Regions from separate parts of the Paenibacillus sp. LBL genome, predicted to be linked through region 2. Evidence: a T-box and tRNA genes for the amino acid it is inferred to sense, from the RefSeq annotation. Region 2 holds a T-box; the other holds one or more tRNA genes.

The links. A T-box is a leader RNA that pairs with one kind of tRNA and senses whether it is charged. The one in region 2 lies ahead of trpS (tryptophan--tRNA ligase), so its partner is inferred to be a tRNA-Trp.
Region 1: it has a tRNA-Trp gene. The T-box ahead of trpS (tryptophan--tRNA ligase) is inferred to sense a tRNA for this amino acid. The anticodon was not compared.

The regions. Positions count from the first base shown of each region.
Region 1 covers NZ_JARXYU010000015.1:116,397-126,552, reverse strand. The annotation lists gene M2277_RS24805 (hypothetical protein) at 1-929, opposite strand, end outside; gene M2277_RS24800 (hypothetical protein) at 964-2,412, opposite strand; gene M2277_RS24795 (DNA-packaging protein) at 2,424-4,148, opposite strand; gene M2277_RS24790 (hypothetical protein) at 4,150-5,010, opposite strand; gene M2277_RS24785 (hypothetical protein) at 5,085-5,378, opposite strand; gene M2277_RS24780 (metallophosphoesterase family protein) at 5,399-6,655, opposite strand; gene M2277_RS24775 (YonK family protein) at 6,660-6,836, opposite strand; tRNA gene M2277_RS24770 (tRNA-Glu) at 6,932-7,005, opposite strand; tRNA gene M2277_RS24765 (tRNA-Asn) at 7,155-7,229, opposite strand; tRNA gene M2277_RS24760 (tRNA-Trp) at 7,233-7,306, opposite strand; gene M2277_RS24755 (PhoH family protein) at 7,343-8,593, opposite strand; gene M2277_RS24750 (HU family DNA-binding protein) at 8,611-8,883, opposite strand; gene M2277_RS24745 (hypothetical protein) at 8,926-9,201, opposite strand; gene M2277_RS24740 (hypothetical protein) at 9,216-9,560, opposite strand; gene M2277_RS24735 (hypothetical protein) at 9,596-10,153, opposite strand.
Region 2 covers NZ_JARXYU010000011.1:183,024-193,179, reverse strand. The annotation lists gene M2277_RS21720 (sigma-70 family RNA polymerase sigma factor) at 178-741, shown strand; gene M2277_RS21715 (DUF3600 domain-containing protein) at 731-1,234, shown strand; gene M2277_RS21710 (phosphotransferase family protein) at 1,426-2,232, opposite strand; gene M2277_RS21705 (sigma-70 family RNA polymerase sigma factor) at 2,455-4,029, opposite strand; T-box leader at 4,199-4,469, shown strand; gene trpS (tryptophan--tRNA ligase) at 4,518-5,501, shown strand; gene M2277_RS21695 (NAD(P)/FAD-dependent oxidoreductase) at 5,698-6,747, opposite strand; gene M2277_RS21690 (ABC transporter ATP-binding protein) at 7,071-7,943, shown strand; gene M2277_RS21685 (iron-hydroxamate ABC transporter substrate-binding protein) at 7,897-8,844, shown strand; gene M2277_RS21680 (FecCD family ABC transporter permease) at 8,913-9,917, shown strand; gene M2277_RS21675 (FecCD family ABC transporter permease) at 9,914-10,156, shown strand, end outside.

The DNA of each region.
Region 1 (10,156 bases), on a different contig from region 2:
ACATCTTCCTTTACCTCATCTGCTGTATCGGCGGCAACCTCACCTTCAGTGAATTCCTCAGCCACCTCTTCACCTTTGTCGGTGAACTCGGCTGTTTCTTCCACCTCATTCTGTTCGGTACCATCTTCTTGAGCGCTCAGTTCTGCCGTGTACTCAATAAGCTTTGCTTCCAAATCTTCAGGAGTAATCTCAGAAAGATTAACGCCTTTCTCTGCTATCATCTCTTCTGTGAAAGAATATTTCGCCAGAAGTTCAAGTAACAAATTCACACTCTCACCTTCCTCACTATATTTCTCAACATCATCATCAGTAGATAATGACATCTTCAATTCTTTCAACATAGTAGTAAACTCATGTTTAAAATCGTCTTTACTGAAGTTAAACGCAGTAATTTCAGCAGATTCGAAACATGGTTCAACATCATCGCCCAATATGCAAAGCGCACTAAACACAAAATCCTCAACAACAAATAGCTTGTCCTTGTTAAAATCGCCTTTGATAATCTCGATCTCCATACTTTGGCCTTTGCTATTGCTTATTACTTTTGAAGCTTCTGAATATCTTCCTGTCCAAAGGTAAGCACCTTCAATGATTAAGTATTCATTTACGACTCCATCTTTCTCAGCAATAGGTTGCCAATAGATTGTTGCAGATTCAGGTACAACACCATATGGCTTAGTGGTTTGAACGAACTTGATCTCTTGGTCCGTTATCTCTACCTTACCGCCATGAGTACCAAAGTCTTCTTTCTTCTCAAGGAACTCGCCCACAATCGGAATGTTGTAGATCGTTGGCAAAGCGCGATCCACTGATTGCTTGGAAATAAATGATTTGTTTCTATTAGCGCCTGCATATAGTACTTTGATGTTACATTCGGAAAAGAGTGGATTGACTTGTTTAATGTTACTAATAGCAGCATTAAATTTCATGTATCTCACCCCCTTTCCGATGCTATTTTACAAGTCATTTCGAGATGTTCTTTCCTTGATCTCTCGCCTTTAACCCTTCCTCGCTTACATTGTCGCCTTGGCTCGGCCTTCCACCCTGGTCATTCATGCCGGTATGAGCCGAACTTACTGGAATAAAGTTGACGTGCATTTGAAGAATCTCGTTCTCTAGATAAGCCATATTGGTTAGGGCAGTTGGAGACATCCCCAACACCGCACCGATAATGGTCTTCGATGGAATTCCAAAAGTCGCAGCTTTCAAAGCTCTTTCAAACACTTCATCAATGTTGAAAATCGTCAGGTCCAAAAGGCTAACCTTAAACAAGGTGTTATTATTAAAGAACCTTGACTTCCTGTTAAGCCATCTCTCAAATTGTCTAAGAATATTAAAGACTAGCATTTCATCAGTTTTGATAGATTTATCAAGCCCAATGCTTCCTGCTTTATCAGCGTTGAACAATAGTTGACTGACACCCGAAGCGCCCCAGAAATCACGTTCTGCCTTAGCAACGTTGTCCGCATCTACCCTGTCCTTATCAAAGGATATGTCTGTAATTTTCATAGGCGATGTTACTAACCCGACATTCTCAGGAAGTGCTTCTGAAGCTCGATTATGAAATAGGCTCATATGTGTGAAGTCAATTAAGAAGTCGTTGTTTTGCAAACTGTCTTTTCTCATTGGCAATTCTTGAACTAGGATTTTATAGTTACCCATTTCCTCTTTCGTTTTGCGAAGTGCCTTGAACTCCTCGATCTCAAAAATCGCATCAAAAAGCCCTGCGAATGGCAGGACTGGATATTCAATATCACTATTAATTTTGATACAGATTGTATTTTCTGGATTAAGTTCAATCCACTGAGCATCCTTGTTGTTCTTATATTGGTTATACTTAACCTCGAATTCCTTCGGGAAATTCTTCAGCTTATCAGGATAAGTATTAAAATAAGAAAAGTCCCATGCAAAGTTGTATACGCCATCTTCAATTGAAGAAATTCGGCAATAGTCAGGATTCAATCGCTGAATGAAGTAGCTGTCTTTGGTAGAGTGTTCATAACCATAGAACACGTCTTCCTTAAATGCAGTGTTCAGTATCTTCCCGAATTCATGCCTAATATTCATCAATTCAAGCATTTCGTTGACTCTTTTGTACTGATTAATAAAAGTCTTTTTATTAACTTTATTTACTTCCAAACCAACAGGCTCAACGATATATCTAAACACCGGCATATTAGCGAAGTAGTTTATAAGCCTTTGATAGTGTGGGCTTTTGTTGTAAATAATGTTACTGATTTCGCGCAGTTGCTTCTGATTCTTGTCTGGACTTTCAAGAAAGCTAACAACCTGCTCTTTTTTATACTTTTTCAGTATTGTACTCTCTCGTCCCTTTTTCAGATCAGTTACGATCATCTTGCCAAGAGAAGCAAAAGTCATAGCGTTAATACGCTGCTCAAAATCATTACTCACCTAATCACCACCTACCTCATCTTATAAATTGGTTTCTTCACCTGGAAGAATTTCGATATATCAACATTCTCATTACGTCTTACTTGATTGGATTTCTCTAACGTATGGACATACCAAAGACCATACTCAAGCGCCGAAAACTTATCCTTATTGATACGATTGCTTATCTGTTTAACCTGAGTCTGATTTCCTGACTGTTTGTACTCAAGGTTCAATATCTCTTCGCACATCAAATCTGTCATAGTGTAGGGCATTAACTCTTTTGCTAACTGGTCAATATTCTTCTTTCTTTCTCTAGAAGTTCTTGCTTGTGACTCAGTGTGCAACAGCTTTACCTTCTGATTGCTGATCGTCTGCATGAAAATGTTATGAATGTCACTTGCCTTCATTTCTTTAGACTGCGATTTCAAAGCATAGATCAGCGGTACCGAATTCTCTAGCTTGTACCGCAAATAACGATCATCATTCACTACTGACCAGCTAGGATTGTCGTCAATCTCAAGTACCAGTTGGTCGATCAAACCACTACCCAGACCGTTACTATCAATTACAACCATTCGGGCTTTAAAGTCATTAGCCTTTCGTTTAAGGAACAAGGTTTGTTCCAAGAAGTGTGTTCCCTCAAACGAGTAACAGTTAACGACATGCTTTTGGTAAGTCCCGTCACCACGAGGAATTAACTTGATAACCACCAGAGCAGAGTTAGCGTTCGCTGCCCCTTCTGCACGGGCCACGTCATAAGATAAGACATAAGAAACATCTTTCTCACCTGAATGCTTCTCTTCAGCTTTAGTCAAAACTCGACTTGCTTGTAAGTCTTCCATGGTAACAAGGGAGTTTTCAGATGTACCTGACCATTCAGACATGTACTCCCGACCGAAACCTGCTAGGTTCGTGGTTGGCTGCTCCCGAAGGTCATTAATGAACGCTTCATCCAATTGACCATGCATACACGCCAGTTCAAAACCGGCACCTAAAGAAAAAGCACTCTTGCCTTGGGCCATGAGTGCAGTAACTTCCATTAACTTTTCATATGCGAAAGACTGTCTTGTACCTGCCGTTGTTACATAATAAGTAAACTTGTGAATCTCATTGGGGTCTACACCACCGCACGTTGCTAAGCGGCTGTTCGCCATCATCGGGATAACGACCGTTTGCAGCGTATCTTTCTTCATCGTGTTATCGACTATCTCTTCGACACTACCACCGTGACGGCGACCACCCCGAGACGATTCTGCAACCTGCACAACGTCAAGGCGTGAACCATTCATGAAAATTAGCTTCGTATAGTCGTTATGGAAGAATTCCTTTTTTACCTCTGCCCTCAGTAACGGGAAGAAGTTCCAAATGTTTTCAATGTTCTCTTGGGATATCTTTGCCGCCTGCATCTTTGTTGGAGCTGCGATAAAGTAATATGAGTTAGGGAACATGATACATTTCAAATACAAGGCTAGTATCTGTATGAAGGATTTAGCTGAACCCCGTGTCATACAGAAATAAACAATTTGATATCTAAACAAGACTCTAAGCATCAATCTTTGGTAAAAGTATAATTTTATCTTAGGATTTTCGCCTGCAACGAAATCTAAGAACCTATCAGGATACTTGCGCCAATACGAGCAATACTTCCTCCAATCCTTCTTAGTCTCAGAGAAGGATCGCATTGAGGTTTTCTTTTTGCTTAGGTCGTTTTGCTCTTTGCTTGTTTCACTTTTATAATTCTTATGGGATGCCACGTCATTCTTCACCTACTTTGGGTGTGTCAGACGGTGGTTGACTCAATAATTCTTGATGAAGGAGCTTCTTTTGATAGTTAAGCAAATACATAATCGTTCGATCTATAATGTCTTGATCTTCTTCGATTTCCCATGGTTCTATAAAACCGTCTCGCTCAACTTCTTCGAAAATTTGCGAAAAGGTCTTTAAACCTGTTGCTTCATCTCCACTCTTTCTATCGATAGGACGGAATCCTGAAGACTGTAACAACTTTTGATACTGATCGTGAAGTTTCGCAAATCCATTTATATCGTCTTTCTCTAAACAAATCTCCATCTTTAAGTTCAACACGCACATTATTTTCAATAGCTCTTTGTGCTGTGGTGCTGAGATATCATGAGATTCAATCATTCGAACGTACAAATCTTCGAGCCGCATATACTCTTTTGGTTTATAACCAGTACCCCATTTGAACACGATATCAGGAGTGATTTTAAACTCATTTACAAAATCATACTCTTCCTCTTGTTCTTCATCAGGAATGTCTACTTCATATACTCCTTCTACGGAATCCTCATACGTCATTCCTTTATACTGTGGTAGCGATGAAATCATTCTCATATACTCTCCAAATGTATCCTTTGGAGATTCTACAGCTTTATTCCAGACATCCACCCTATACGGTTTATCAATCTGTCTCAAAACCATCTTCACGGTGTTTAAATCTTTTGGATTAACCATTTCTTTAAGGCAATCCTTGCAAACTGGAACAAGCTGATCGCTAAACATAGTACTAGTACTTGCGTAGAAATTAACTAATACTCGTTCTCTTCCGCACTTCATGCAAATCTTTTTACCAGGTAACTTTTTCTTTATCGCCATACAATAACCCCTCAATAGATAAAGAGCTATTTTTTCTACACCCATTTAATTAATGGATGCAGTTAAATAGCTCTTTATCGCTCATTCTGCTTGTCAACAATGCTCAAAGCTTCAATCTTGCTTTCGATGTCAGTTAAGAGACTCTTCTTCCAAGCGTATAAATATGATTCATTAAATAGAGATATAATGGCTTCATATAGTTCTTCTTCATTAGTAACGGATTCAGTGAAATGATTATAGTACCGATCTACAATATCTTTAGGGTCATCTAACTCTGTTTCTACGTAAGCCCCATCGATCTCTTCTTCAGGTTGACTGCAATGAGGGCAATAATCATCTTTCTCTTTGTCGTTAAAATTGAACATCATTTCGAGTACACCCCTTCTTATTAGGCAGCTTGCAAGTCAATCTTTATCGGAACAATCGTACCATCACCGCGAACAACAATCATAGCTTGTCCTGCGTTTGTCGCGCACAACATATCCTTGCTGTAGTTGTTGCGTCCCATTAAGCAAGGTACACCAACTATCAATCTGCCATGATCGTCTTCTTGCACATAATAGTTATGGAGATGACCATGAACAAACGCATCATAGATTACTTCATCCATAGAAATGTGACCAAGTAACCGGCGCTTCTTATCTCCATTGTCACGATCACCGTGAACAAACTTGATTTTCTTCCCATTCAAGTCCAATACAATAGAAGAATCATGAATGCTAGTTTCAATAAATTGCAGCCGTTCTGAATTGATTGCCTGTACGACATTTTTAATGCCATCATTGATAATCACATTCACATTATCACCTGCATGACTAACAGCCTTATCTCCTGCCATTCTGTCGTGATTACCAGCAATGCCTTTATATGTGACATTTACATATTCACTTAAGGAAACAAGTAGATCGATTATCAACTTCTGAGCTTTAACTATTTGCATTGAAAACCCGAATTCGCAATCTTGTGATTGATTTGGACGCATATACATCTGTTCACACCAATCCCCAAGCCCCACCACATTCAGATCCGTAACTCCGAACATTTTGCAGTAATAGATAGTTTCTTGCTTCAGTAAGTTTAACCTTTTCTCAGCAATCTCAAGGTTATAATAATTTCCTAAGCAGTCGTCCACTACTACCCCAATATGCCAATCCGTCACCATTAGAACGCCTTTGCTTTCACTCTTCATAAATGGTGGGTTATAAGTCAAATGTGGAACATTAATATCAAGATTGTTCGCATATACATCTTTAAGCTCCTCAACCGCTAGCACTCTCGTTGCAAGGTCACGTTTAATGCGGTTCAGCTGCGTTAAAACTTGTTGATTTGAACGCTTTTCAATGTATATTTCGCCAACAGCTTGTTTAATAGATTCCAGCTTATTCGTTGCAACCAGATCAGCATGCTTCGTGGCACTACTCAAAAGTCCCATTTCTTTTTGATGGTCCTTAATCATGCACCGATACGATTCATTAATGTCAGAATCATCGAACCCTTCAATTGTCATCATGGCCTGGTGAGTTCTCCAATTGCATTTTCGAGAAGGTGTTGCATTTTGCAGTTCCATTTTTAATAAAACAGCAGTCTCCAAATGCACATCATCAACAGTAATGACTTCGCCATTAGAGTTTTTATATGAACGCATTGTCTTAACCTACCGCTGGAATTGGATTAACTTCTTGAATTGTGACTGATATTTCCTTGCCTTCAAATTCATTGATTAATGCAAACAAATCATATACTTCATCAGAATGCTTGGTTTCTTCTGTTACCATGCCATCCTCAAATCTACCTTTTAATGAAATGGAATGTACTCTCTTCGCCATTATATCGATTCCCCTTTTTCTCGTTAACTCATGTAATCTTTTCTCCCGAGACGAACCAATGTGCGTGTCAGGAAGTCCTAAACAGTATTTCAAAATAGGATGTACGGGATTCGAACCCGTGTTACTGCCGTGAAAGGGCAGTGTCTTAAGCCGTCTTGACCAACATCCCCTATCGCTATGCCACTGATGTTACCACCATCAGTTCTATATCATCGTAGATCCACTGACCTTGAATCAGTTAGCCAACACGAACTCTAAATCAATCCTGCAAGGTGAGAGTCTTGAACTCTATTGACTGCCGATCAGCTACACCTTACATGGCAGGGAAGCCAGGATTCGAACCTGGAACATACGCATTAACAGTGCGCCGTTCTACCATTGAACTACAACCCTTTATGGCACAGGTTTAAGGAATCGAACCCTAGATTGCAAGGTTGGAACTTGCCGTGTTACCACTACACTAAACCCATATCAAAAAGCCCACGCACTAAGCGTGAGCCTTGGAATTAAATCAACTCTGCTAACTCAGCAGTCTTACTTCTTTCAGTCTTATCTAGAACAACTTGCCCATAAAGTGGATTGCCGCCTAACACAGATAACGCTTTGACACCATTCTTATGGATAAATGATTCCTTATCAATTTGCTTTAAGTCACCGTTTAGCCATAGCTGCGATCCTTCACCGACACGGCCTAGAAGCAATTTAATATGGTTTCGGGTATTGTTTTGAACTTCAGTTACATATATAATCGAATTCTTAATGTCCCGACCACGAATTGTTCCAAGATGTTGTAATTCAATCAAGCCCTTTTCAACGAACATTCTTAGCCCTTCGATGCCGCCAAGATGATCCGCAATAGGCATTGCATACGGTATCAACTTATCAAAGTTATCGCCTGGAAGAAAACCAATTTCACCAGAATCCTCAAGCTCGACAACGTTTCGAACAAAGACAAGCTTTTCAAATTTCTGTGTTTCTATCATGTGAATCGCATGTGATAACATACAGAAATCCTTGCCGGTGCCAAACTTCCCGAAGCAAGCTTTCACCATAGTATCCTTATCCTGCAACATATCGAACAGCAACTCTTGCTTCTGATTCAAAGGCTTAATTTCACCCATGAATTTACTAGATATTTTCTTCCATTTGACTTTAGCTAGTGCTTCTCCGTCCCATTTGAAATGACATTTATCAATCATTTTGTATCCTGTGATATTGCCATGTTCATCTAGAGTAGGTGAATTCTTATCCCAGACAATCAAATATTCGTTCTTTCTAAGGCCTAGAAAGTTATCTGATTTGGTGAAAAGATCAGAAAGAATTTGCTGGTCTTCAACTGAATTCATATCAAGGTACAAGTCTCTCGTCCCTGTATAAGAGTCATCAACCGTGTCTTCAGTGTCAAAATCAATGACAGGTATCTTGAACCCTTCAGCTTTAAACTTAAGCAGTAGATCCTTTGTGATTAATCCGTAACCATTCTGCATGCAACAATCAATAAGTTTATTGTCTACATAACCTACATCGAAGTCCTTGCCGATAAAACCTTCGTAATCATTCAGATCAAATACCAAAGAATCACGATAACGATTAATATATCGAGTTGCCTTCCTTGCTTTATAAGCAAGCTCCCCACCCTTTTTCTTGTGGTTCTCAAGCTCACGAATTACATGAGCTGAGATCACAATGTTGAAGTCGATGAGCCTATCAACATCATCAAGTAAGACATTCGTATCTACTACATAGGATTGGTTCATCGGGAGTCCCCTTACTATTAGTTGATGTCTTCTTTGAGCGCCTTGGCAGGTTTCAAACCGACTGTATTACTCGCAGGAATCAACATTTCTTCGCCTGTTTGGGGATTACGTCCGTTACGGGCTGCGCGTTTACGGATTTCAAACGTTCCGAACCCATTCACTTTTACGTCCTCGCCATTCACCAGTGCATCATAGATAGTATCGAAAACAACGTTGACTGCTTCCGTGGCGTCTTTTTTAGTCATCTCGTATCTTTGTGCAATTTCATTAACCAAATCAGCTTTATTCATTTCAAATCTCCCTTTCATTCCGTGATTCTATTTTATATTGCATTAGTAGATGAATTCTGATAAGATTGGTTCAACGTTTTGGTCAAAGAACCTTAGCGTTTCCCCTTCTTTTACACACAGAATGGAATCCATTTCTGATTCGTTGGTCCAGTCGTCTGTATCGCTTGGCGTATTAGATACCTTATATGATTCTAACCGCTCATCGATGCAATACTTCTCTCCTTCGAATACAAAGTAATTCTCAATATCAACAATGCACCATTGTTTAACAGCGTTAGGATATAGTCTTACAATTTCCTGTAGCTTTTCAAATTTCATCTTCATTATCTTTCCTACCAATCGTCTTCTTCATCTGAGTTTAATGTGCCAAGTAATCTTTGATCCTCTTTTGATAAGCTTGAGAACGGTGTGTTTTTACTATCACCACGTCTAAGTTTCTTCATTTTAGTATTAGACATGACGTATTTATCCTCTTTATGCTTATCGTCTAATTCCTTGACCATACAGATGTAATTTGACAAGACTTCTAGGGCAACTTTTGTCTTGTTCATTTCCCATGTCTCTCGGTAATGATCATTCCACTTCAACAAAATCTCTTCTACCACTTTAATACGGTTTTCGTAATCTAAAGCTTCGTCAAGATTCTTTTTTTCGCCATCAGGCAAAATAATTTTCACTTAAAGAATCCCTCACTTAGTAAGTAAATATAAACCTATGTTTTTAGCTGTTTTTTCGTGTAACTGTCACATTTCTTGCAAATCGCCTTGAATCCGTCAGCATTTCTTGCATCTGTTCCAAAGAAACTCCAAAGCTGCGGCAACTCTCTTCCGCAACAGCTACACACTTTAGTACTTGTACCCAAACGATTTTTATGGACCCACACTTTCCACACATCCATATTCATCTCAGCGATTTTCTTACAGATAGTATTAAATTTCCTTTCAATACTCTGTGCCTTCAATTCACCATGTACTTCTTCAATATCTTTGAAAGTATAGCCAATGCTAACCAAATGGATCAGCTGTCTTTGACTGCCATTGAATTTACATAACTCAATTAATTCATCTAACGCAGCATATAAATGGACTAGCTCTTGGTTTAAACGTTTGACGTTCCCTGCATTGTTATAGTGAACATCCTTTTCAGCGCCGTAATATATATCAACCTTATCTCTATAAGTGATTAGGTATTTGATTATGTTTTGGTCTGATAAATTCAGATCACTGAACTCTCTTTCAGATTTGTAAATATCAATTTGAACGGAACCCAAAAT
Region 2 (10,156 bases):
TTAATAGATGTGCCAATCCTTCTCTATAATGTGCCTTTCCTCATCATGAAATTTAGTGATACACCCTGAAAAAATTCCTGAAATAGCGAGTATCGAAAAAAAAGTTTATTCTCTTACTGAACCTTTTTGCCCACGGGAGCGAATTAAGAGTTGTAACAAGTTCAGGAGGGGCCCCAAATGAATGATAAAGAGTTACTTCCGTGGCTTGAACAAGCGAAGCTCGGCGACGAGTCGGCCTTTCAGCTTGTCTATCAGGCGACTCATCAAGACGTCTATCGGACGGTTGCTTTTCTCGTCTACAACAAACAGGACATTGAGGATATCGTGAATGAAGTTTACATGCGCATGTGGCGGTCGATGGACAAGTACGACCCGAACCGGCCATTCCGATTTTGGTTGCACGGGATCACGGTCCGGCTTGTCCAGGATTGGAAAAGAAAGGCCTGGCGGCGAATTCGCCTCTTTGAACGAAACCGCCAGACGACTTGCGAACCGTTCGACTGGACGGACAACGCGGTCCTGCGGTCCGAAACGCAGCATGAGCTGTTCAGCCTTGTCCGTCAGTTGTCGTATAAACTTCGTGTCGTCGTTATCCTTCGCTATTTTCACGACTATGCTCTGGAAGAAATCGCAGACATGCTGCAAATCCCCGTTGGCACAGTGAAATCCAGGCATCATCTGGCACTGAAAGAACTCCGAAAACGATTCGAGATGACGGGAGGTGACGCGTATGTCCATTGACAAGGAATTACGTGAAGAGCTTCGCCAGGTGGCAGATTCGATGCACTGTCCACCTGAATTGTATGGGCGTGTTAAACAGTCCTACCAACACTATGCGAACGAAAAGAAAGGTAGATCTCCCATGAAAAAACGCATGCTTGCAGGTATTGCCGCAGTAGCCATCCTGATTCCGTCAGCCGTATATGCTTCTTCCTATCTAGCCGATGGTATATTCGGTTCTTCTACAACCATTGAACAGATCGGCGGTACCCAGGAAGATTATCAAGAGATTGAGGGAATGCTTCAAGCAGCAAAAGACAAACTCACGGAAGACGAATTCAAGGAGTATGTGGAGCTGACCAAGCAGTTGATGCAATTAAAGCTGAAGATCACCGATAAAAATGGGGTCAAACATGAGGAGAAGCTGACCAAAGAAGAGCAGCAGCAGTTTGAGGAGCTCGCCTCCAAGCTGGCTCCGTACTTCGAGAAGATTAAAGGACCCGCCAAGCCGTAAGAAGCAGGGACCCATCCGATGTGGATGGAGTCCCTTTTTTCTCGTCAGGAGCCCGGGGCGCTGCCCTTATACGATGGTCTGCTCAAAAAGCCATCTCTTGCACCATGGAACAGCACCATTACTTTCAGCTGATCGGCATGACTACGCCTGTTGGCGCATCTACTCTGGAGATGATCGGCATAACCGGCTCATCAAGCATACGCACGTAACCGATCATCAATAAGCTCCATTAGCCATGCCCGTTCACCTGGAACGTCTTCTCTCAATCTGGCTGCCGCTACCGGCAGCATCCAGCGGTGGATATCCTCCCGCTTTGCATGGGACAGGCGGCAGTATTCGTTCAGATATACTCTATTCCACATCGTACGGGCAGCCCGGAGCACAACCGCCATAATCCTTGATTGCTGCAACGGGTTAAACGGTGACTGAAACATCAGGGATGTCCTGGCGACATCGCACAGAGGGTTACCAACATTGGCGTTGTTCCAGTCAATCGCCCGGCATCCATCCCCCGTAACCACTATATTGTCGGGATGAAAGTCTCCATGACAGATGGAGTCCCCTTCCGGCAAAGACTCCAGCATCTTGCAGATCGTCTGAGCTTTATCCTGTAAAATGCCGCGGGCATCCATTATGGCATGTTCCAAATTTTCTTTTTGCCGCGGCAGTATGGTTGTTGTGCAGCCGTGAGTGGCATGCTGGAGCCGTGCCATATCCCGCGCGCATTTCCTTAACTGGAGCGGGGACGATTGCACCTGATGCAGCATCGAGGACCCTGTAATTCGTTCATATACGAGCCCTGTCCTCCCCTCGAGCTCCACCATGCCAAATACGGCCGGTGCCGGCACGCCGGCTTCCGAAACAATGCGCCCCATCTCCGCCTCATACGTTATCCATTCTGGACGGTACCCTTGGTAGAACAGCTTCAAGGCCTGAAACTCGCCCCATTCATAGACCTCTGCACTCCTGCCTTTTCCGATCAAGACACCCTTCTCCAAAGCACTTCCTCCATATCTTTATCAGCTTGATTTAAATTTCGAACGTATCTTTGACACCATTGTATGCTAAAGAAGCGGCTATGAATTCCCGCCCTGGGATGAGAACCTGCTCCGTCCAGAGACCGAGTTGTTTCAGGCCGCCCCCATCCGGAAGATCAGTTTTTTTAAAAAAAGGACGATCCACCTGAATATTCCAAGCAGGATCGTCCCCTTAGTCTGATGTCATTCTGATTCGCCCGCTAGCACTATCGTTCTTTGCTGCACGTCCCAGCGCCACAGCGGAGCTTTCCCCTGCAGATGCAGGCCGCCAATCCACTTATCGACGATGTTTGTATGGGCGTAGTCCGATTTCGCAGCCAATACATCCCTTCCCAGACTCGTCACCTGAAGCATGCAATCTCGGAAATCGGGAGCCTTCGCCTTGAATTTTGGAAACGATGCTGCGCCATTAATGTCCAGCAATGCATGCGGTCCCTCCGTCATCGCGGATAAATAATACCAGAACTCCAGATCACCAATTCCGAGTACATGAAGCTGGTCACCTACCTTCCGAAATAACTCATAAGGTGTGTTGATTCCACCCGCCACAGCCTCTAACGTGGCCTGCTCGATGATCCCGAGCCCGCTGCTCACGGAAGGCAGACGTGACAGGTGAGCTTCAAATGCATCTCTGACAAACGGCAGCGCCGTATAATCATCCTGCAAGATGCGCTGATGTTTCTGCGGCTGATCCGAAGTGTAGGCTTCCCATACCTTACTTCCCAGCGTTAGCTCCTCATCTCCAATTGTGTGCCATGTACCCGCCAAAGTCTCCAGCGTCGCTGAGCTAAGCTGCCCCAACCCACGGAACAGCTCAATACCGGGATACGCGCCTATGCACAGCAGGCTAAGCTTCGTATTCCCCAGCGGCCGGTCCTTAAACCAATTCAACAAATAAGACAGCATCGTCTGGTCAAACAGGTCATGCTCAAACCAAAGGACAACTTCATCATATTTTCCAAAATCCTGCAGCTTCTGCTCCTGCAACTCACAAGTGTCCAGATATTCCTTCTGCGGGATTCCAAGCGTTTGTTCCAAATACTGCGCCCTTGCCTTTCGGTTATCGGGCTCATCCATTTGCGGGAATACCGGACCGAACGAGTACAGCTCCCTCCAAACCAGAATATCCCCCTGGACTTTTCCTTGCTTCAGCTTATCTCCAACCGAATCTCCGTTTACGATATGCAGCATGCGTTTACCTCCCTCATATAGATCAGAGAACACCGATACAAAGTCGGCAACATGAAGCGTGTTCTTCAGCTTCCGCCGTGCATCAAACAGCCTCTTCTTCAAGGCAGACAAGGACACATCCAAATATTCAGAAATTTCCTGAAGGCTGTAGCCCTGAAAATAATATAGCTCGACCGCAATTCGCATGTTCGATGGCAATTCCTCTATCGTCCCATGCAACTGACCGATCATTTCTCTCCTCTCCACAATCGACTCCAAGCTTTGCTGATTAATGATGGGCTGCTCAAGCTCATGGAGCGGCAGTGTCCGAAACTGTTTTCTGCGCAGGTATCTGTAGCATTGACGCTCCACGATCACCTTGAACCATCCGGGAAATCGCCGGGGGTCCTGCAGCTTATGGAGATTGCCAAAAGCCTCGGTGAACGCCTCCTGCATCGCATCTTCCGCTAAGTAGGGATCCTGTAATTTGTCGTAAGCCACAGCTAACGCCATGCCTGTATAATGTTTGACCAATTTTTCATGGGCTTCCGCACTACCCCTCTTGGCATCCTCGATCCACTGGAACACTTTCTTCCGTACCTCCCTTCATCATGTCTCTATAAAGAAGTGCCACTTTATATGAAAAAGGTTACCTTCCTGATTGACATTCACATAACAACTGTGTAATGATTCTCATCATATCCATCCTGCCTGCACTCATGCTGAACAGGATGGATGAAATTCATGAACAACATACCACACGGCTATGAGAAGGAATAGTAGCTTATTCCCAAGGTTAAAGCGAACCGGCGGTTGGTGCGAGGCCCGGTACCCTGGAATATGTGAATGGATCTTCTCGCTTCAACCCGAACCTCTGGAAACACTAGAGCAGTAGGCCTTGACGGTGCTCCCCCGTTACCTTGGGAGAGATGACAGAAACCAGTGAGCAGTCAAGTCCTCTGTCATGCTTAAGTGCGACACTTCAGTCGAATTCGGGTGGTACCGCGGAGTTACACTTCGTCCCATAGGGGATGAGGTGTTTTTTGTGTTGTTCCAAATGATCAGGAGGTGTGTGAATGAAACGATTATTGTCAGGTATCAAACCCAGCGGAGATTTGAATATTGGCGGATACGGGGGCGCACTTCGCCAGTATGTGAATCTGCAGCATGATTACGAAGCCTATGTCTTTGTCCCGGACTTCCATGCGGTTACGGTGTATCAGGACCCCAGGAAGCTGCACCAGCGTACGCGGGACATTGCCGCTCTCTACATCGCGTCGGGCATTGATCCGCGCAAAGCGACAATCTTTCTGCAATCGCAGGTTCCTGCGCATGCGGAGCTTGGATGGTTGCTGGAGACGCAAGCGCATTTCGGGGAGTTAAAGCGAATGACCCAATTCAAGGAGAAATCGGACGGCAAAGATACGGTGAGCTCTGCACTGTTTACGTACCCGGTTCTGATGGCTGCCGATGTGCTGCTCTATCAAGCAACGCATGTGCCTGTCGGCGACGACCAGAAACAGCATCTGGAGCTGACCCGTGATGTGGCAGAGCGCTTTAATAACCGGTTTGGCAGCACGTTTATAATCCCTGAGCCGATCATTCAGGATATTGGCTCCCGGGTCATGGGATTGGATGATCCATCGAAGAAGATGAGCAAGAGCAATCCCAACAAGAACAGCTGCGTCCACATGATGGATTCGCCGGAGGATATCCGCAGGAAGTTCTCCAAAGCCGTTACCGACTCCGAAGGCGAGGTTCGTCACGATTGGGAGCAGAAGCCTGCTGTCAGCAATCTGATCGAGATCTATTCCGTATTCTCCGAGGAAGATATCTCCATCATCGAGAAGCGATATGATGGCCAGGGGTATGGCACCTTCAAGAAGGAATTGGCCGAGGTGGTCATTGAGAAGCTGCTTCCGATTCAAGAGAAGTTCCATCAAATCGTGGATTCTTCCGAGCTTGACCGCATCTTGATAGATGGGGCCCAGCGGGCTGCCCAAACTGCCAGCGGAACACTCCTTGCTGCCAAGAAAGCGATGGGTTTTGTCACGTTTTGAAAGAACCGCAGGGCGTCCATTTGTTGACGGTTTCCTTAGGGAATCAGATCAAAGGGGCGCCCTGACTCTGATGGCGCAGCTGATCAGCTACGGCCCGTTGATTACTTCAGGGATTATCCAGAACAATAGGGGAACGCAAAAAAAGAAGCTCGGATTCCCTCGCTTCTCTTCTATAATAAAGCGGCATGCCTTCGTTCTAATTGATCAATTGCTTCACTAGTTCGCGATTTCGTTCCTTAAATACATCATTATGCGAAGAAACCATGGCGTAACTTGTGGCGTCCGGTTCAATGAATTGCTTCGCGCTGTTCACCGCATTCGCTGCATCCTGGAAAGCACCCGCAATCAAGTGCAGCTTCCCGTCAAAATGCAGGATGTCACCTGCGGCATACAGTCCGGGTACGGAGGATTTACAGCTTGCGTTGCCCGCAATATAGTAGTCGTCTTTCCGTTCAATATCGAGCTTGCTGTTCTCCAAGAGCGACATATCCCGTTCGTAGCCATGGTTAATGATGACTTCGTCCACGGCCAGATACGAAACTTCCCCCGTCTCGTTATTGGTCAGTTCCACCCGCTCGATCACCTCATGATTATCGGAAGCAATAAGCTTCGTGATTGATGTATTGAGATGACAGGTCGCCGTACTGTTCATCAGCTGCTCCACCTGGGCTTCATGACCCGACAATTCGCCCTTGCGATAGGCCAGGAACACCTTCTCCGCCACAGGCTCCAACTCGTTTGCCCAATCCACCGCCGAATTTCCTCCGCCCGACACGATGACGGTCTTGCCCTTGAAATGCTGCAGGGACTTCACCGTGTAATTCAGGTTCGACACTTCAAACCGCTCTGCTCCTTCAATCTTCAGCTTCTGCGGATTCAGGATACCTCCGCCGACCGCCACGATAACCGTTCGGGACAGATGCACGCCGGAATGCGCGGTATGTAATTCGAATAGCCCTTCCTTGTTACGGACAATCGATTCCACTTTCTCGTTTAGCAGCACTTCGGGATTAAACGTCAAGCCTTGCTGAACCATCTGTTCGATCAGCTTCGCGCCCGGAGTCGGCGTCAGCCCGCCGACATCCCATATCATTTTCTCCGGATAGACGTGAACCTTCCCGCCTAGCATGGGTTGATATTCTATAATCTTGGTCTTCATTCCACGCAGTCCACTATAAAAAGCAGAATATAATCCTGCTGGTCCTCCACCAATAACGGTTACATCAAATATCTCATTCCCACTCATGCATTTCACTCCCGGTCTATAGATTAAAAGGCTGTTGTGATCACCTTGTAACGTAAATGATTATCATTATCAATTAGTATACGTTGACTTCCTCTGTTTTACAATCAAACATTTATTAAAAATTCATTTTGTCACAATTTCGCCTATATACAGTCATTCCATAAGACCATAACCTACATGTTGTTATTATTATGAAGAAACATGAATATTATTTGAAATTTCCATTAAGATATTTATTGACAACGGCGCGCCTCCACATTATATTTATGGATGAAATTGAGAATCATTATCGTTTGATTGCTAACTATTCTGGAGGTGACATGATGATTCGCCTAAGTACAGATCGAATAAGCGTCGGCTACGGCGAGAATCTGATATTGAATCGTCTTAATGTAGATATTCCTGATAAAAGAATCACAACTATTATTGGTCCTAACGGCTGCGGCAAGTCTACTCTTTTGAAAGCCGTTACCCGCATTATTCCCTATCAAGCCGGAGCTGCCATTCTCGATGGAGAAGAAATCGCCAAAATGAATACAAAGCTGCTGGCGAAGAAACTCGCGATTCTGCCTCAGACACCCGAAGGGCCAGGTGGACTGACCGTTGGCGAGCTGGTATCTTATGGCCGCTATCCACATCAGCGCGGTTTTGGCCGCTTGTCCAAGCAGGATATGGAAGTCATTGACTGGGCTCTGGAGGTTACGGGAACCCAGGAATATAAATATCGCTCGGTGGATGCTCTATCCGGTGGGCAGCGCCAGCGGGTATGGATTGCGATGGCACTTGCGCAGGAGACCGAGATGATTTTCCTCGACGAGCCGACCACTTATCTGGATATGGCGCATCAGCTTGAAATCCTGGAGCTTCTGGAGAAGCTGAATATCGAGCAGCAGCGTACCATTGTCATGGTTCTGCATGATCTCAACCAGGCTGCAAGATTCGCTGATTACATCATTGCGATGAAAGACGGAGACATCATTCAAGCCGGAGATCCGGAAGAGGTTATCTCCCACGATGTATTAAAGAAAGTATTCCATATCGATGCAGAGATCGGCCGCGATCCCCGCACCGCGAAACCTATATGCATCACATACAATCTATTAAAAGGGGAAAAAGAGAATGTACTCAAAACGGAGCAAAACGACAACTATGAAGAAGCTACTCATCCCGTTTATCGCACTGCTGTTCATTCTTAGCGCTTGCAACAGCAAGCCGGCAGAGACAAGCAGCAGCAATGCAGGAACTACCGAAACACCTAAAGCGGAGCAAACGGAAACTGCAGCGGGAACCATTACATATGAGTCCGAGAACGGACCCATCGAGGTGCCGGCCAATCCGCAGCGTGTCATTGTGTTATCCGCGTTCACAGGCAACCTGATTGCGCTGAACGTCAATCTTGTCGGGGTTGATTCCTGGTCTAAAAACAATCCGGCATTTGCGGATAAAATCAAGGATGCTATGGAAGTCAGCGACGAAAGTCTGGAGAAAATCATTGAGCTTGATCCCGACCTGATCATCGGTCTCTCCAATATCAAGAACGTCGACAAACTCAAGGAGATTGCGCCAACCGTTACCTATACCTACAACAAAGTGGATTATCTGACCCAGCATCTGGAGATCGGAAAGCTGGTTAACAAGGAGAAAGAGGCGCAAGCCTGGATCGACGATTTCAAACAACGCGCCCAAAAAGCCGGTGAGGATATCCGTGCCAAAATCGGTGAGGATGCCACGGTATCCGTCATCGAGAATTTTGAAAAGCAAATTTATGTATTCGGCGATAACTGGGGCCGCGGTACCGAAATTCTCTACGGGGAAATGAAACTGAAAATGCCTGAAAAGGTAAAAGAAATGGCATTGAAAGACGGCTACTATGCGCTGTCCGCCGAAGTACTGCCGGAGTTTGCCGGCGACTACGTGATCTTCAGTAAAACCCCTGGGGCGGATAGCTCTTTCCAGGAAACCGAAACATACAAACAAATACCGGCTGTGAAGAATGGCCACGTATTCGAAGCTGATGCGACACGGTTCTATTTTAACGATGCTACTACGCTCGACTACCAACTGGATTTCTTTATTGAACATTTTCTGGGCAACTAACATATGAATCTGCCCTGAGCCAGACTAACTACGAGTTATTCAAACTTTAAAATGAAAAGATGATTCTCATGCCAACAAAACGGTCTATTCCTTTTTCTCTTAAATTGATCGCAGGCATCATCGTATTCATTGGCATGTTTGTCATTGCGATGGTGTTCGGTGCGGCTGAAACCACCATCAAGGATGTGTGGTTTGCCCTTACCACCTCAATGCAAGGCGAGAAATTATCCATCCTTCGGGAAATTCGCCTGCCCCGTGAGGTTGCTGCCATTCTGGTGGGAGCCTCGCTTGCGGTCTCCGGCGCCATCATGCAGGGAATCACGCGCAATCCGCTGGCTGACCCCGGTCTGTTAGGCCTTACCAGCGGAGCCAATGCGGCTCTGGCTTTTACGCTGGCCTTCATTCCTACCGCCAATTATTTCGGCATTATGGTGGCCTGCTTCATTGGATCGGCGGTTGGGGCTGTCATGGTCTTCGGAATCGGAGCCATGCGAAGAGGCGGCTTCTCTCCCCTGCAGATGGTGTTGGCCGGTTCAGCTGTCTCGGCATTTTTGTACGCCATCGCAGAAGGCATCGGTATTTATTTTAAAATATCCAAAGACATATCCATGTGGACGGCTGGCGGCGTAATCGGCACGTCATGGGGTCAGCTTCAGACGATATTTCCGTTTATTCTAATAGGCATTGTCATCGCCATCGTATTATCCAGACAGCTGACCATCCTCAGCTTGAGCGAAGAAGTCGCTGTCGGCTTGGGGCAAAATATCGCAGCCATCAAACTCATTCTGTTTGTGGTGATTGTCCTCTTGGCAGGAACGTCCGTAGCATTGGTAGGGAATCTGGCCTTCCTCGGCCTCATGATTCCTCATATCGTCCGCGGTATCGTTGGAACCGATTACCGCCACGTGATTCCGATGTCGGCAACGGTTGGAGCCATCTTCATGCTGTTTGCTGACACGGTCGGCCGGACGCTGCATGCTCCTTATGAGACGCCGGTTGCTGCCCTGATTGCCATTATGGGATTGCCCTTCTTCCTGTTCATTGTGCATAAAGGAGGGCGTGGACTAACATGATTCATCCATCCTTAGTAAGAAAGCAGCGCATAACATTTATTGCCCTGTTCGTGCTGACACTGCTGACCATCCTGATCGGGCTTGGTCTGGGTTATTCGTCCGTCAGCTATGACCGGATTCTGCCGACCCTGTTCGGCCAGGGCAGCTTCAAAGAAAAGTTCATTATCTTTGATGTTCGTCTGCCGCGCATGATCATCACGCTGCTGGCAGGAATGGCACTTGCGCTCTCCGGTGCTATT